4 regions of the Labrenzia sp. THAF35 genome follow, and region 1 is predicted to be linked to each of the others. Evidence: predicted binding sites of a transcription regulator. Region 1 holds the regulator's gene; each other region holds the start of a gene.
The links. Region 1 encodes PhoB, which activates phosphate uptake and scavenging genes when phosphate is short. Its sites were predicted from a motif close to TGTCATNNANCTGTCAT; they were not measured.

Region 1 (4,158 bases):
GCATGAACGACACCATCGACATCTGCCGTGTGGAAGGGTCGATCAAGATCGACGGTGAAGACATCTACGATCCCAAGGTCGATCCCGTACAGCTGCGCGCCAAGGTCGGCATGGTTTTCCAGAAGCCGAACCCGTTTCCCAAGTCGATCTACGACAACATTGCGTACGGTCCGCGGATCCATGGTCTGGCCCGCAACAAGTCCGAGCTTGATGAAATCGTTGCCTCCAGCCTGCAGAAGGCCGGGCTTTGGGAAGAAGTCAAGAACCGTCTGGACGAGCCGGGCACCGGCATGTCGGGCGGTCAGCAGCAGCGTCTGTGCATTGCCCGTGCGATTGCCGTCAGCCCGGAAGTGATCCTGATGGACGAACCGTGCTCGGCGCTTGACCCCATCGCGACTGCGAAGGTGGAAGAGCTGATCGACGAACTGCGGGAAAACTTCACCATCGTGATCGTGACCCACTCGATGCAGCAGGCTGCCCGTGTGTCTCAGCGTACCGCGTTCTTCCATCTGGGTGTTCTGGTGGAGGAAGGTCTGACGGAGGACATCTTTACCAATCCGAAGGACAAGCGTACGCAGGACTATATTACGGGCCGCTTCGGCTAAGCATTTTTTAGGTTTCTGAAGGGGACACAGGATGTCTGAACATACAGTCTCGGCTTACGATGACGAACTGACGGCCATGGCCGGCAAGGTTGCCGAAATGGGTGGTATTGCCGAAAAGGCTTTCGCCGATGCGGTGTCCGCGCTGGTGTCGCAGGATCTGGAGCTTGCCAAGGCGACGATCAAGGGCGATGTCCGTCTGGACAGCCTTTACAACGAACTTGAAGTGAAGCTGATCGAGCTGATCGTCCGCCGCCAGCCGATGGGGCAGGACCTGCGTGAAATCACCGCCGCAACGCGCATTGCCAATGACCTGGAGCGTGTTGGCGATCTTGCCAAGAACGTTGCCAAGCGCGTCATCGCCATCGACAGCGACTTGCAGTCCAAGAAGCTCGCGATCGGTGTGGAGCACATGACGGAACTCGCTCTTTCGCAGCTCAAGCAGGTGCTGGATGCCTACGCCCGCAAGGATGCGGAAGCCGCCCGCCGGGTTCAGGAAGCCGACGCCGAGGTCGACGCGATCTACACGTCGATCTTCCGCGAACTCCTGACCTACATGATGGAAGACCCGCGGGTCATTACCCAGTGCGTCCATCTCTTGTTCTGCGCAAAGAACATCGAGCGCATCGGCGATCACGCGACGAATATCGCCGAGAACGTCTACTACATGGTCACTGGCGAGCGTTTGCCGGAAGACCGGGCAAAGGTCGACGAAACAGGCGCGGTCTGACCCGCCGGTAATCGTCGGATTTGCAGAAGATCTTAACGGCCGGCGCTTCGGCGCCGGTTGCGGTAATTGGAGCGAGATGTATGCCGAAGGTGCTCATCGTTGAAGACGAAGAACCGCTCAGCCTTCTATTGAGATACAATTTGGAAGCGGAAGGGTACTCGGTCGAGTCCTGTGTCCGGGGTGATGAGGCGGAAATCCGCCTGCGGGAAAGCCTGCCGGATCTGTTGCTGCTCGACTGGATGCTGCCGGGCCTGTCCGGAATTGAACTGTGCCGCCGCCTGCGGGCGCGCGAGGATACCGAGCGCCTGCCGGTCATCATGCTGACGGCACGCGGTGAGGAAGCAGAGCGCATCCGCGGTCTGTCGACCGGTGCCGACGACTACGTGGTCAAGCCCTTCTCGGTACCGGAATTGATGGCCCGCGTGCGCGCCATCCTGCGCCGGGCAAGCCCGGAAGTGGTGTCCAGCATGTTGCGGTCCGGCGATATCGAACTGGATCGTGAAACGCACCGCGTTCGCCGCAACACCAAGGAAATACACCTGGGGCCGACGGAATTCCGCCTGCTGGAATTCCTGATGACATCGCCTGGCCGTGTCTTCTCCCGCGAACAACTGCTGGATGGGGTCTGGGGTCACGATGTCTACGTGGACGAACGCACTGTCGATGTTCACGTCGGTCGCTTGCGCAAGGCTCTGAACAAGGGCAAGGCAAAGGATCCTATCCGTACCGTCCGTGGTGCCGGATACGCCTTCAATGACCAGTTCACCTCTGCCACTGCCTGAGGGCAACTTGCAGAATGGAATTAAGGAGCCCGCTTTCTAGCGGGCTTTTTGTTTCTCAGCGGTTATGTGCCTTTCGCGGAGCAAGGTTCTCTTCTGCGACAACCCCATCAGTTGTGTCGGTGTCGGGGCTGATCCTGCGGTCCCTGTCGTGGCGGAGTGGTCAAACAAGGTTTGTTTTGATGGAACGGAAACGGCATGGAGCGGTGCCAAGAACAAGCCGTGGGAGGTCACTGGTCGGGGTCGGGCATCTGGTCAATGGAAGGCCCAAACAAAAAAAAGCCCGCCAGATGGCGGGCTTTCTCATGAATTGGTTAGGTGCGAGGCTATCAGCCTGCCTGAGCCATCGTCTTGCGATCGCGGCGGCGGTCGGCGACCGGCTGATACGCGATCTTGCAGTGATGAGCGCAGTAGGGGACGCCGGCATCGGACTGGCGGCCGCAGAAGTAGAAGTCGTCGGTCGCCGGGTCGCCAATCGGCCATTTGCAGGTCCGCTCGGTCAGCGTCAGGATGGTAGCCCGCTGCGAGATCGGAACGAGCTCTGCAATCGGCTCTACGCGCGGCTTGGCAGCCACCACTGGTGCAGGCGAGATGTCTGCTTTCAGGGCCGTTGCGCCGATCGACTGCGGATGTGACGTCGTCGGTTTCTTCGGCGCTGCACCCGTTGCAGGAGCTGCGGTGCGCGGCCGGCGCGGCTTGGCGCTTGAAGAGGTGGACTTGGCGCGGCCGGACAGGCCAAGGCGGTGCACCTTGCCGATCACGGCGTTACGGGTAACACCACCCAGTTCGCCTGCGATCTGGCTTGCGCTCAAGCCGTCGCCCCAAAGCTTTTTGAGAAGCTCAACTCGTTCGTTTGTCCAACTCATTGCCGCACCCTTTAGTTTGACCGTCCTGCGGCCATTAACCCCGTGTTAAGCATGCGCAAGCACGCTTAATGCTGGCAGATCTAGTGCCTCTTGGTGATTTGCCTCACGAGATCTCGTGTCTGATTGCTGAGAGGTTACAATAACGTTAATTTGTCAGGCAACCACTCGACCCAAACCAGTTGGGGATGAAACGACTTTTCCCCAATTATGGCGAGGTCATTGAGAATTTTATGAAATCCGCCCTCCGCGGCACATGAAATGTCTTGTGCGCCATTTCCATTGACAGTGCATGGTACCGGCAGTGTATAAGAAAGCCGCTGCGTGCCGCCTCATCGGGGCGGCACGTTGCGTTTTGGCCCTTCGGCATCTTTTCAAGGTGACGGCCCGGCGTCGGGGCGACGCAGGGGACAGCAGGGGCGTTTAAAGGAGACAAACGAGGTTATGTCCGCGACTGCACTATTCGGAAATTACGCAAGATCGAACCTGTCTTTCGATCATGGGGAAGGCGTCTGGCTGGTTACCACCGATGGCCGACGATTCCTCGATTGCGGTTCCGGCATCGCGGTCAACGCACTCGGTCATGCCCATCCGCATCTGGTCAAGGCATTGCAGGATCAGGCAGCCAAGCTGTGGCATACCTCCAACCTGCACCAGATCCCGGATGGCGAACGGCTGGCGCAGCGCCTGTGCGCGGAAACCTTTGCCGACAAGGTGCTGTTCGTGAATTCCGGTGCGGAAGCGATGGAAGCTGCCATCAAATGCGCGCGCCGTTATCATTATGACAACGGCAACCCCGAGCGGTTCCACATCGTGACCTTCGAAGGCGCTTTCCATGGCCGGACCATCGCGACCATCGCGGCTGGCGGCCAGGCGAAATATCTTGAAGGCTTTGGCCCGAAGGCTCCCGGTTTCGACCAGGTGCCGGCAGGAGACCTGGATGCGCTGAAAGATGCCATCGGACCGCAAACGGCCGCGATCGCGATCGAACCCGTGCAGGGCGAGGGCGGTATCCGCGAAATTCCGGCCGATTTCCTGCGTGCGCTGCGCAAGATCTGTGATGACAACGGCATTCTGCTGATCTTCGACGAGATCCAGACCGGTGTCGGACGGACCGGCAAGTTGTTCGCTCACCAGTGGACGGGCGTGGAACCGGATCTGATGGCAATCGCCAAGGGTATCGG
Region 2 (4,158 bases), 1.5 Mb from region 1:
AGCGACAGGCGGCTGTCCCTGGTGCCGGCCTGGCGGTGGAACGTGATGGTGGTGTCGTTCTTGTCGGACAGGGTTTCCAGCTTGACGATGTCGAACAGCGCGGACTGGGCGTTGTAGACTTCCTTGTAGCCGCCATGAAACGAAAGCGCGTAGCGGTCGGCCAGCTTGCGGGCCTGTGAGGGCGCGAATTCGTCTTTGAGCGCATCGCGCACGCTGTCGGACCAGGTGCGCACCATGTCGGCAACGGCGGCTTCCAGCTCTTCCTGCTGGGGCGTCGGCGTTTCCCCGCGATCGCGGCCGATGATGTAGTGAACCCGCGCCAGCGGACCTTCTGGATAGGTAACGTACCAGGCCGACACGCGTCCTTCATAGACCGAGGCCAGATAGGTGCCGACGTTGAGGCGAACTTCGGTGGAATAGCGGTCACGCGGGACGAAGACCAGAATGGAGACATAGCGGTCGAACTTGTCCGGGCGGGACAGCACGCGAATGCGCGGGCGCTCGTCCAGCTGCAGGATGGCGATGGAAAAGTCGAACAGGCGTTCCCGTTCGATCTGAAACAGCTCGTCACGCGGGAAAGCTTCCAGAACGTTGCGCAGGGCACGGCCGGAATGGCTTTCCGACCCGTAGCCGGCGCGGGCCAGAACGCTGGCAACCTTGCGGCGCAGGAACGGGATGGTGCTGGTCGGTTCGGTATAGGCGGTCGAGGCGAACAGGCCGACAATGCGCAGCTCACCGTTCATGTTGCCTTCGTCGTCATAAAGCTTGGCACCGACGTAATCCATGTGCACGCGTCGGTGCACGGTGCTCTTCACGTTGGCCTTGGCGATGATCAGCGGTTCGGGTTTCTTCAGGAACTCGCGAATTTCCGGCGTGATCTGCACGAACTCCGTGCCGCGGCGGAGAACGCGCACGTCCGGGTCGGACAAGAGGCCGAGGCCCGTGCCCTCATGGGGGGAAAGCTCGCCCTCCTCGACGCCGCCTTCGAACATGTATTCGCGCATGCCGAGGAAAATGAAGTTGTCGTTCTCCATCCACTCCAGGAAGTGGATAGCCTCCCACAACTCGTCGCTGCTGCCGGGAATTTGCGTCGTCTTGTAGGTGTCGATGGCCTCCGCCAGGCGTTCCTGCATCGGCTTGAAGTCCGACACGACGGCGCGGACATCGGACAGAACCTTGTCGAGCCGCGCCTTGAGGGCCGCGCGGGCTTCGGGCGAATCAATCCGTGTCACGTGGATATGGATGAGGCTTTCCTGCCGGTCGGTCCGTTTCGGTGGTTTCTTGCGAGCCGTGGCGCTTGTCAGTTTGCCGTTGTCATCCCGTTCCACGATGAAGATCGGGTGCAGGACCAGATGCACTTCGATCTTGCTTTCCTGCAGCTCGTCCATGACGGAATCGACCAGGAAGGGCATGTTGTCGTTGACGATCTCGATAATCGAGACGCCCTTGACCTTGCTGCCCTGGGCCTTGAACGCCGGATCGGCGATGCTGACACGATGCGTGCCGAGTTCGTGGTTCTGGAAATCCTGCCAGGCGTCCCGGGCAAAGCCGGTCAGCTCTTCCGCGGTATAGGCCACGAGGTCTTCCGCTGCGCCCCGGTCATAAAAGGCGCGGGAAAACTCGGCGAGAGCCGGATCTTCCTGATTCAAGGTTGCTTGGACCGCGTCGATGAGTTTGAGTTTCTCGACGTCGTGTTTGTCCGGCATTTTCCATCCCCTTAGGCGATCGTATGGTTTGGCTCTGTCGCTCGCTCGTTCTAAGACTTAAGTTCATATTTCAGCGACATAAACGGTTTCATGACGGGAGGAGCAAATTGTCAAGTAAAGTCACGGCCTTGCAAATCGATTCAAATGTAACATTGAGTGAAAAGACACAGGCTTATTTCGACTTGTGCCAGGAGAAGCTGGGTCTCGTTCCCAACGTCCTCAAGGCATATGCGTTCGACGAAACGAAGCTGCGCGCCTTCACCGACATGTACAACGACCTCATGCTGGGCGAATGTACACTCTCCAAGCTCGAGAGAGAGATGATTGCCGTTGCGGTATCAGCGGTCAACCGCTGTTTTTATTGTCTGACGGCTCATGGTGCTGCGGTGCGCGAGCTTTCCGGGGACCCCGTGCTGGGGGAACTGATGGTGATGAACTACCGCGTTGCGGACCTTTCGCCAAAGCAGCGGGCGATGCTCGACTTCGCCGTCAAGTTGACGGAGAAGCCGGCGGAAATCGTGGAAAGCGACCGGCAAGCCCTGCGCGATGTCGGGTTTACGGATCGCGACATCTGGGACATCGCCTCGGTAACGGGCTTCTTCAACATGTCCAACAGGGTGGCAGCGGCGTCCGACATGCGCCCGAATGATGAGTATCACTCAAGGGCCCGTTGAGATAACGGAGCGTCGCGCGGCGGTGACAAGCCGCGCGATTGGGTGTATGACGCTTGCGATTTTGCACCGATCTGCCTGACGGCTTTCGGGCCCTGGGGTTCGAAACTGGCGGCGATCATGAGAGGGAGAGGAACGGGCGATGGTTGCGCGCGTGTTTATTGATGGTGAAGCCGGTACGACGGGTCTGCAGATCCGCGAGCGCCTTGCCATGCGCCGCGACCTTGAGCTGATCTCCATTCCGGACGAAAGCCGTAAGGATCCGGCAGCCCGGGCCGACTACCTCAACAAGGCCGATATTGCCATTCTTTGCCTGCCGGATGCGGCGGCCAAGGAAAGCGTTGCCCTGATCGAGAACGACACCACCCGTGTGATTGATGCTTCCAGTGCCCACCGGGTTGCCGAGGGCTGGGCCTATGGTTTTGCCGAAATGGACCTCGACCAGGCCGACATCATCGCCGCAGCCATGCGCGTTGCCAATCCGGGCTGCTGGCCGCAAGGCCTGATCGCGGCGGTTCGTCCGCTGATCACCGCAGAGCTGCTGCCGTCGGACTTCAACCTGACCTATTTCGGCATCTCCGGGTATTCCGGTGGTGGCAAGGGCATGATTGCCGATTACGAAGCCGCCGGAACCAGCGCAAATTCGTTTGCGCCGTACGCGCTCGGGTTCAATCACAAGCACCTTCCGGAAATGACGGAATACGGCCTGCTCGACGCAGCTCCACTGTTCACTCCGACTGTTGGCGATTTCTACAAGGGCATGCTGACGGTGGTTCCGTTGAACCTGGCAGGCCTGGCCAAGGTGCCGACGGGCGAGCAGCTGCATGCGGTGATCGCCGATCATTTCGCTTCGGCACCCGGCGGTTTTGTCGAGGTCGCGCCGCTGGAAGCGCTCGAGAAATCCGATAGCCTCAACCCGCAGGCGCTCAACGACACCAACAAGCTGCATCTGCATGTCTTTGCAAATGACGCCAGGGCGCAGGCCGCGATCGTTGCCGTCTACGACAACCTGGGCAAGGGCGCGTCCGGCGCTGCCGTCCAGAACCTCAATCTGATGCTCGGTGTCGATCAGACAACCAGCCTTGCCGCGTAAGCGGCATCCGTTTTCAGGCCTTTCAGGAGAGAAGAAGAATGGAAAAATTTGAGACCCTGACCGGTGTCGCAGCGCCGTTGCCGATCGTGAACATCGACACGGACATGATCATTCCGAAGCAGTTCCTGAAGACGATCAAGCGCACCGGCCTCGGCACCGCGCTGTTCCACGAAATGCGCACCAACGACGACGGATCGGAGAACGAGAGCTTCGTTCTCAACAAGGCCGCCTACCGCAATGCCAAGATCCTGATCGCCGGCGACAACTTCGGCTGCGGTTCCTCGCGGGAGCATGCGCCCTGGGCGCTGCTTGATTTCGGCATTCGTTGCGTGATCTCCACCTCGTTCGCCGACATCTTCTACAACAACTGCTTCAAGAACGGCATTCTGCCGATCCAGGTCTCCGAAGACGAGCTGGAAACCCTGATGCATGCGGCAGAGCGCGGCGCCAACTTCACGCTGACGATCGATCTGGAAAGCCAGGAAATCAAAGGTCTTGAAAGCGGCGATATCGCCTTCAAGATCGACAGTTTCCGCAAGCATTGCCTGATCAACGGCCTCGACGACATCGGCCTGACCATGGCAAAGGCCGGTGAAATCGACACCTTTGAAAGCAAGATGGGCAACGACCGCCCCTGGGTCTGAGCCGGACTACAATGACTTTTGAAAAGCCGGGTTTCACGACCCGG
Region 3 (4,158 bases), 1.3 Mb from region 1:
GCCGTGCGCAGAACCCACGGACAGGTTTATTGAGCTCTACACATCCTGTGTAGCATTTCAGCGTTTAACCCAACGTGAAGACAGGCGGAAAATATTGCCTATGCTCGTCACTAGTTGCGATAAACGACTACTTCAAAACAGAAAGGAGCTAGGTAATCTTCCGTAACATACGGAGTTACCCAGCCCGACCTCCACGACTTGCGTCCGGCAATACGGATTGCTTGTCGTCATATTCCTGGAACGCCTTCAGCAGTAATATCCCGGGCGATGCCTTTTCGCAGACGGAGTGGCGTTACCGACCCTTGCCATTTCCGTTGCCACCGGAATTGCCATTGCCGTTGCCACCGGAATTGCCATTGCCGTTGCCGCCGGAATTGCCGTTGCCGTTGCCACCGGAATTGCCGTTGCCATTGCCGCCGGAATTGCCGTTTCCGTTGCCACCGGAATTACCGTTTCCGTTGCCGCCGGAATTACCGTTTCCGTTGCCACCGGAGTTGCCATTCCCGTTGCCACCGGAGTTGCCGTTGCCATTGCCACCGGAGTTGCCATTGCCGTTGTTCCCCGAGCGGGAATTTCCAGCATTGCCCCGGTTGCCGCCATTGGCAGCTCTTGCTTCAGCTTTGGTAGCTGGCACGTTCTTCACGACGCGTGTTTCGAATGAAGGAGCCCGTTTGGGGCCAGAACGCACCGCAGGCTTGTTCTTTCCGCTGACGGATAAACCGACGCGGCGCGAAGGGTTGGTGGCGGCCGCCTGACCGGCGCCTACGTCGGCACGATCTCCGGATGCAAAGTCATGAACACCGACAACGCCCCGCCCCACATTGACCGACGCAGTCCTGTTGCCGACCTTGACCCTGAACTGAGTTCCTTTGACAACAGCGGCAAGGAAAGGGGTTTCCACTTTGAAATGCCGATACCACCGGCGCTTTACGTCCACATCTACCTGACCAAGGTCCTGGTAGACGACCATTCGCTTGATCAGCACGCCCTTCGGCTCAAGCGTCACAACAGAATTTGGAGAAACAACGAATGTTTCTTCACCCCGATTGATGACTACACGCCCACCGCCGGTCTTGATCTTCCATCCCTTGCGCACCGTCATGCCACGCTTGACGGCAAAGGTCTCGCCGGCACGGGTTTGCACCATGACCCGGCCGCTGACGCGTTCGACCGACCAGTGCCACGGCGTGCCACCTGTCTCCGCGTCTTGCGACAATGCCTCTTGAGAAAACCAGAAGGCCATAAGGGCAGCCAGCAGAAGCGACGCTGCCAACCGCATCCGGAGATCCCAGAACTGTCCAACGTCATCAGCTTTTGCTGCCATGCAACTGGCCTGACCTGAGCAATTGACGTTTATTTTGTTGGACATGGGAGCCCTCTCTTGGCCCAGCTTCGGAAGCTCGGCAAGCTATTCCGCCCCCGTTAACAAGACTTGAATTATAATGGGAAACCTTTTTATTTCATTCTTTTAGTAAAAATTGTTCTATCATCTAACGTTTCCAACTTTTTCCCATATTAGATAAAATTTTAATATTAAAACTATTTAAGATTGTGTTTTTGGATAACTAGAGAAAAATCACAATCATAGATACCTGCGATCCCTGATCGAAATGGCGTATGACGCTCAAAATATTTTTTCAATCATTCCAAAACAAAACGGCCAGGAACCCGTAAGTTCCCGGCCACGCCAGTCAATGATTTCCGTCTGAATGCGAGTTGCATCACGCCGAAGCGTCAGACGGTTGCCAAAAGCTCTTTTTCCACGGACTTGAAAATTTCGACCTGGTCGATGTTCATTTGTTCGACGCCGCAGCGCACGGCTTTCTCGAAAACGGCTCGTTCAGACCCGGCGTAGAACATCTGCGTAATCAATCCGGCCTGCTTTGCCTCGTTTATGAGGTTCTCTTCCAGGTCATCTTCATGGAATTCCAGAATATGCGCACCCTGGGCAACAGCGCGCTCGACCGAACCAACGTGAGCGTAAAGAACCATGCGTCGCAGATCCGGTACCTTTGCACGGGCTTCAGCGCGGATTGCCTGATCGAACGAAAACGTCCAGGCGTCACCCAGCATGCCGCGCACTGCCAGCATGTCGCGAATTTCCGCGGGGTCGCCTTCCTTGATCTCAACATAGGTGCCAATACGGCCCTTGCAGGTATCCAGAAACGCGTCGAGCCTTGGAACTCGCTCGCCCTTGAAGGTCTCCTTGAACCAGTTCCCTGCATCAAGAAGGTCAATTTCGTCGGAAGTCATATCCGAAATTCGGCCACTTCCATCCGTCGTCCGGTCAACAGTTGCATCGTGCATCACGTAGAGGATGCCATCCCTGGACGGCCGAACATCCAACTCGACAACCTCGGCGCCAAGCGCAATTGCTCCCTCGAGCGAGGCAATCGTGTTTTCCGGAGCCTGAAGGCTGGCTCCGCGGTGGCACACAACGACGGCTTGTTTCACGGTTAGGTCTCCTGTGTCTCCAGAGTGATATCCGGAGCTTGGATAGGGCTGGCAAACGGCCACTCTAGAGGGAAGTCGATGAAACAGGTGCCTGAAATTCTTGATGAAATGATGACACTACAACTTCCCTCGCAATTTCATGTGCTTACCGGTCGCGACAACCCTTAATTGAATGACTGAACAATTCACTTCAGCCTCGGAATTCTATCGCGATTCTCACCCAATACCGCAGGGTCGACTTTCTATCCCCCTGACGCTTGAAAATCTTTCCAAAGCCACACAGTTAACGGTGAAGAAATCAACTGAATTATTGTTCAGCATTTACGAACAGTCAGTCAAATTGCACCGCACAATTTTCTTCCTATGTTCCAGTCTGCAGCGTTCATGAGCGAACGCTTCTGGTAACATCTATGAGGTTTGATCATGATCCGTCTCGCAGCTTCTGCGCTTGCCCTTTCCCTCGTTGCAGGCACCGCCCTTGCCGAACCGGTGGCCTACGACTTCGACAAGTCCCACGCCAACCTGGCTTTCTCCTATAACCACCTTGGCTACTCCACGACCGAAGGCCGTTTCGGCGAATGGGAAGGCACGCTGCTGATCGACAAGGACACGCCTGCCAATTCCTCCATCGAATTCACGATCGACGTCGGCAGCCTCGACACGTTCTGGGCAGAGCGCAACGCGCACTTCCTGAGCGCGGACTTCTTTGACGCTGAAAAATTCCCGAAGGCGACCTTCAAGAGCACCAAGGTCGAAAAGACCGGTGACAACCAGCTGGAAGTGACCGGCGACCTGACCATCAAGGACATCACCAAGCCGGTGACCCTGACCGTTGATGTCACTGCACTTGGTGAGCACCCGATGGCGAAGAAGGAAGCTGCCGGTTTTGCCGTTTCCACAGTTCTGAAGCGTTCCGACTATGGAATGGACATGTATGTTCCCTATGTAGGTGACGACATTACCGTGACCTTCCATTCCGAAGCGCTCAAGTCCGACGCGACCAACTAAGTGAACACCCTCGGAGGCCGGACAGACCGGCCTCCGTTTTCCAGGAGCCGCCATGCTGCGCAACACTTCAACCGGGTATGGAAGAATCGCCATCGCGTTCCATTGGACGATGGCAGTCTTGATCATCGGCATGCTTGGCCTCGGCCTCTACATGCACCAGCTTCCCCCGACTGAACAGGCAACCTTTGAACTCTATCAGTTGCACAAGTCGATCGGCTTTGTGGTGCTGACGCTTGCCGTGCTCCGTCTTGTCTGGCGCCTTCTCAACCCTTCGCCGAAACTGCCTGACAACATGCACCCGCTGGAAAAGGCCGGGGCGCATCTGGGACATGTCGGCCTGTACGCGCTTCTGTTTGCACTGCCACTGACCGGCTGGTTCATGGTGTCGGCCTCGCCGTGGGGCATTCCGACCATCCTGTTCAACACCTGGCCAGTGCCGCATCTGCCGGTTCCAGGTGTGCTTGGTTCGCAGGAACAGGCGGAAACCTTCTTCAAGCTGCTGCATGAATACGGCGCCTATCTGCTGATTGCGCTGATTGCCGTCCATGTCGCAGCTGCGCTGAAACACCACTTCATCGCCCGCGACGCCACGTTGAAACGCATGATTTCAACCGCACCCGCCAAGGCCGATAGCTGACAACACGAACTGGAAATCCGCAGATGACATTGAAGCATTTTACATATGCCGTTGCAGTC
Region 4 (4,158 bases), 2.7 Mb from region 1:
CCGTGCAGTGGTGTGCCGACACGGTTTCCGTTAGGAAAGGTGATTGGCGTTTTTACCAAGGAATATCAAGGGACTTGTCCTACAAAAGATCCACATTCCGTCACGAAACCTGTGGCAAAGCCGCAACGATTCACTGTTAAATTACGTTATCGGAAACTGACATTTCGAGTGCCTGTTTTTTAGGCAAATGTCTGAAAGTGTGTCGGTGTGATGACGAACAGACTCTGAACCTGTCGTTTTTGAAGTGTTTTGAATGTCTACGCAGCAATACCTACCAGAAAAGCCGCGCATTTCGCATTGCAGCATGAAAAAACGACCGCATAACTGACGTAAATATTCAGTTGAAACGGACGGCATTCTCCTAAAACCCTGTCTCAGGTTGTCATCAAGCATCCGGTGGCTAGGGGATGGGAGGAAACTCAATGCCGTGGGTAAACAAGAAATCAGTTCTACTTGCTTCTACAGCTGTAGCTCTATCAATGGTTGCAAGTTCTGCGTTCGCAGGTGGTTTCGCACTTAGAGAGCAGAGTGCCTATTATCAAGGAATGTCTTTCGCGGGGAACGGAACGACGGGTGAGTCCATCTCCTCGATGTTCTGGAACCCGGCAACGCTGATTGGTGCGGGCAAAGGGCTTACGATTGAATCGCACAGTTCTTTCATCATGCCTGAGTCCGATATCGACGGAACCTTTACGCCCGGAGCACTGACAACCGTCAATGGTGCGACCAGCAGCACAGCGGGCAGCGGCGACATTGCATCGGATGCCTGGGTACCGTCCACCTACACAGCTTACCGCTTCAATGATCAAGTGGTGTTCGGCCTTGCCGTCAATGCGCCGTTCGGGCTTAGCACCAAACCGGAGCAGAACTGGGCAGGCCAGTATTATTCCCGGTCATCCGAAGTGTTCTCGGTCAACGTTAATCCGGCCATCGCCTATCAGATCAACGACATGTTCGCTGTCGGTGTCGGGGTCCAGGCGCAGTATCTGCAAGTCCGGCTGAAATCGGCCTATCCGTTCTCTACCTCTGCGGCGACGACCGAGTTCAAGGGGGAAGGCTACGGCATTGGCGTCACCGCGGGCCTGACTGTGCGGCCTTGGGAGGGGACCGAGATCGGTCTTGGCTACCGGTCCGCGGTCGCCAACAATCTCGACGGGTCCTACAGCAACCCGGGCGGGCGCTTTTTTGCCGGCATGACCCCGGTTTCCTTCGCGGGCAATCGTGCAGGCATCGAGGCGACAGTCGTCACGCCGGAAACCGTTACTCTGTCGGCAAGTCACCGCATCAACGATACCTTCAAGATCGCCGGTACGGTTGAATGGACCAACTGGTCCCGCCTGAAGACAGTGCATCCGAGCAGTGATGGCGGCACGGCAACCACCAATCCGACCGGTTTGCCAAACCTGGAATTCAACTACGACGACGGTTGGTTCTTCTCGGTGGGTGGCGAGTACAACTGGAACCAGCAGGTTACCCTGCGTGCAGGTGTCGGCTACGAGCTTTCGCCGATCGATGAGGCCATTCGTTCCACGCGTTTGCCGGACAACGATCGTCTGTGGTTGTCGGCCGGTATGACATGGTCTCCGTCGGACAATCTCGCTTTCGACATCGGCTACTCACACCTGATACCAGCCGACACCAAGATCGATATCTCGGGTAACCACCAGGACTACAATTCCAATATCGGTACATACACAGGCAAGGTCGACAGCCAGGTGAACATCATCTCGGCCGCGCTCAGATACACCTACTGAGCGGAAACCCGCTGATAAAAACAAACAAGGCCGGAGCATATGCTCCGGCCTTTCTTCATGACTTTGGACGCTTAGAACGCCGCCGGATAGAGCCCGCCATCCATCAGGATGTTCTGGCCGGTGATGTAACCGGCGTGGCGGGAGCACAGGAAAGCGCAGGTCTGGCCGAACTCCTCGGCTGAACCGAAACGTCTTGCCGGGATTTCCGCTGCCTGTGCCGCCCGGACATCCTCGATGCTTTTGCCTGACTGCTGCGCGGCGCGCTCGAAGCCGCCTTTCAGACGATCGGTGTCCATCTTGCCGGGCAGCAAGTTGTTGACCGTCACCCCGTGGGGGGCAAGCTGGCGGCAGACGCCGGCCAGGAATGCCGTGAGCCCCGCGCGAGCACCGCTGGACAGGTCGAGACCTTCGATAGGCATCTTTACCGAAAGCGAAGTGATGTTGACGATGCGGCCGAAACCGCGCTCCTTCATGCCGGGAACAACCGCCTGGATCAGCTCGATGGGGGTGACGAAATTCTGCACCACACCTTCCATCAGCGCCGCACGGTCCAGCTCGGAATAGTCGCGCCGGGGCGGGCCACCATTGTTGTTGACCAGAATGTCCGGATCCGGGCAGGCCGCCAGAAGCGCTTCTTGTCCCTCCCGTGTGGAAACATCCGCTGCGATGGCGGCAACGCTCACGCCGAAGCGGTTCTGCAGCAGGGTGCGGGTTTCTTCCAGAACCGTTTCGTTACGTCCGTTCAGGACGATGTCGCAGCCTGCTTCCGCCAGTGCTTCGGCGCAGCCCTTGCCGAGGCCGCGGCTTGACGCACAGATGATTGCCTTTTTGCCCTTGAGGCCGAGGTCCATGAACGTTCTCCTTGATGCAGGTTGGACATGCTTTGTGGCTGGCAAAACCCGATGCTGTCAAATGCCGTCAGGGACATATGGAGCCGGTCAGCATCCGGCAAGATGTTCGTGAAGCAACGGAATGAAGTGAAGGAGGCCAATACCCGATCCGTGCCGGTGTTAATCATTAAGCTGGAAAACAAACAGCCCCGGGGAAGTCACGCCGTTTGTCATAATAGTGATACTTGAATCGCGTCTATAGCGCTCCAAAGGGAATTTGGAGAAGTGCTATGTCTACCGCTGAGGCATCGCGGCATTACCGGGCCTTGTTTATTTCCGACGTCCATCTTGGCACGCGCGGTTGTCAGGCGGAGATGCTGCTGGACTTTCTGAAGGACAATGAAGCCGAGACCATCTACCTGGTCGGCGATATTGCCGATGGCTGGCGTCTGCGGCGGTCCTGGTACTGGCCACAGCTTCACAACGACGTGGTGCAGAAGATCCTGCGCAAGGGGCGCAAGGGAGCCCGGGTCATCTATATTCCGGGAAATCACGACGAGTTTCTGCGCAGCTTCCTCGGTACGCATTTCGGCGGCGTTGAAGTGACCGACAGCATCATTCACGAAGCTGCCAACGGCAAACGCTACCTGGTCATTCATGGTGACCAGTTCGACGTGGTGATCCGCCATGCCAAGTGGCTGGCCTTCTTTGGCGACAAGGCCTATGTGACCGCGCTCGGCGTCAACACCTGGCTCAATGTGGTCCGCCGCCGTCTCGGCCTGACCTACTGGTCATTGTCCGCCTGGGCCAAGTTGAAGGTCAAGAACGCGGTCAGCTTTATCGGACGTTTCGAAGAAGCCCTGTCCGACGAGGCGCGCCGGCAGGGCGTCGATGGCGTCATTTGTGGTCATATTCACCACGCCGCGGACCGTGATATGAACGGCATTCACTACATCAACACGGGTGACTGGGTGGAAAGCTGCACTGCGGTTGCCGAGCACCACGATGGAACATTTGAGGTGATCCGATGGGTGGACCGTACCCAGGAGGAGGCCGTGCCGGCGAAAGCCAAGGAAGCACCGGTCGCCGCATGAGTTCCATTCTGATTGTGACGGATGCCTGGCATCCCCAGATAAACGGTGTGGTTCGCTCGCTGGAGCGCACAGCCGAAGAACTCGAGAAGATCGGTGTGCGGGTGGAATTCCTGACCCCTCAGGAATTCACGACGCTGCCGTGTCCGACCTATCCGGAAATTCGCCTGTCGTTGACCCATCGCGGCATTGTGCGTCGGAAGATCGAGGATTACGGCTGCGAGCATCTGCACATTGCAACGGAAGGCCCGCTCGGGCTTCTGGCGGCAAGCGTCGCCAAGAAGGCTGGGCGTCCGTTCACCACGAGTTACCACACCCGGTTTCCAGAATATGTTTCAGCCCGGCTGCCGGTTCCGCTGACTTGGTCCTACAGCTGGCTGCGCCGGTTTCACAATTCCGGCTGCGGCTGCATGGTCGCAACACGGTCGCTGGAGCAGGATCTGCGTGACCGTGGTTTTACCAATCTGATGCGCTGGTCGCGCG

Region 2: FIU93_RS06370 (NAD-glutamate dehydrogenase) is a predicted target of PhoB. The motif match lies at 1,786-1,802, and genes of this name have one in related genera.
Region 3: FIU93_RS22060 (glycerophosphodiester phosphodiesterase family protein) is a predicted target of PhoB. The motif match lies at 2,555-2,571, and genes of this name have one in related genera.
Region 4: FIU93_RS15450 (UDP-2,3-diacylglucosamine diphosphatase) is a predicted target of PhoB. The motif match lies at 2,813-2,829, and genes of this name have one in related genera.

What each region holds. Positions count from the first base shown of each region.
Region 1 is NZ_CP045380.1:6,091,211-6,095,368, reverse strand. Features, by position in the region: gene pstB (phosphate ABC transporter ATP-binding protein PstB) at 1-605, shown strand, start outside; gene phoU (phosphate signaling complex protein PhoU) at 637-1,332, shown strand; gene phoB (phosphate regulon transcriptional regulator PhoB) at 1,413-2,114, shown strand; gene FIU93_RS28045 (GcrA family cell cycle regulator) at 2,441-2,977, opposite strand; gene FIU93_RS28040 (aspartate aminotransferase family protein) at 3,419-4,158, shown strand, end outside.
Region 2 is NZ_CP045380.1:1,382,895-1,387,052, forward strand. Features, by position in the region: gene FIU93_RS06370 (NAD-glutamate dehydrogenase) at 1-1,706, opposite strand, end outside; gene FIU93_RS06375 (peroxidase-related enzyme) at 1,814-2,380, shown strand; gene argC (N-acetyl-gamma-glutamyl-phosphate reductase) at 2,520-3,470, shown strand; gene leuD (3-isopropylmalate dehydratase small subunit) at 3,509-4,114, shown strand.
Region 3 is NZ_CP045380.1:4,819,563-4,823,720, forward strand. Features, by position in the region: gene FIU93_RS22055 (FecR domain-containing protein) at 293-1,324, opposite strand; gene FIU93_RS22060 (glycerophosphodiester phosphodiesterase family protein) at 1,735-2,454, opposite strand; gene FIU93_RS22065 (YceI family protein) at 2,878-3,462, shown strand; gene FIU93_RS22070 (cytochrome b) at 3,515-4,099, shown strand; gene FIU93_RS22075 (YceI family protein) at 4,123-4,158, shown strand, end outside.
Region 4 is NZ_CP045380.1:3,378,441-3,382,598, forward strand. Features, by position in the region: gene FIU93_RS15440 (outer membrane protein transport protein) at 480-1,754, shown strand; gene FIU93_RS15445 (SDR family oxidoreductase) at 1,826-2,605, opposite strand; gene FIU93_RS15450 (UDP-2,3-diacylglucosamine diphosphatase) at 2,875-3,678, shown strand; gene FIU93_RS15455 (glycosyltransferase family 1 protein) at 3,675-4,158, shown strand, end outside.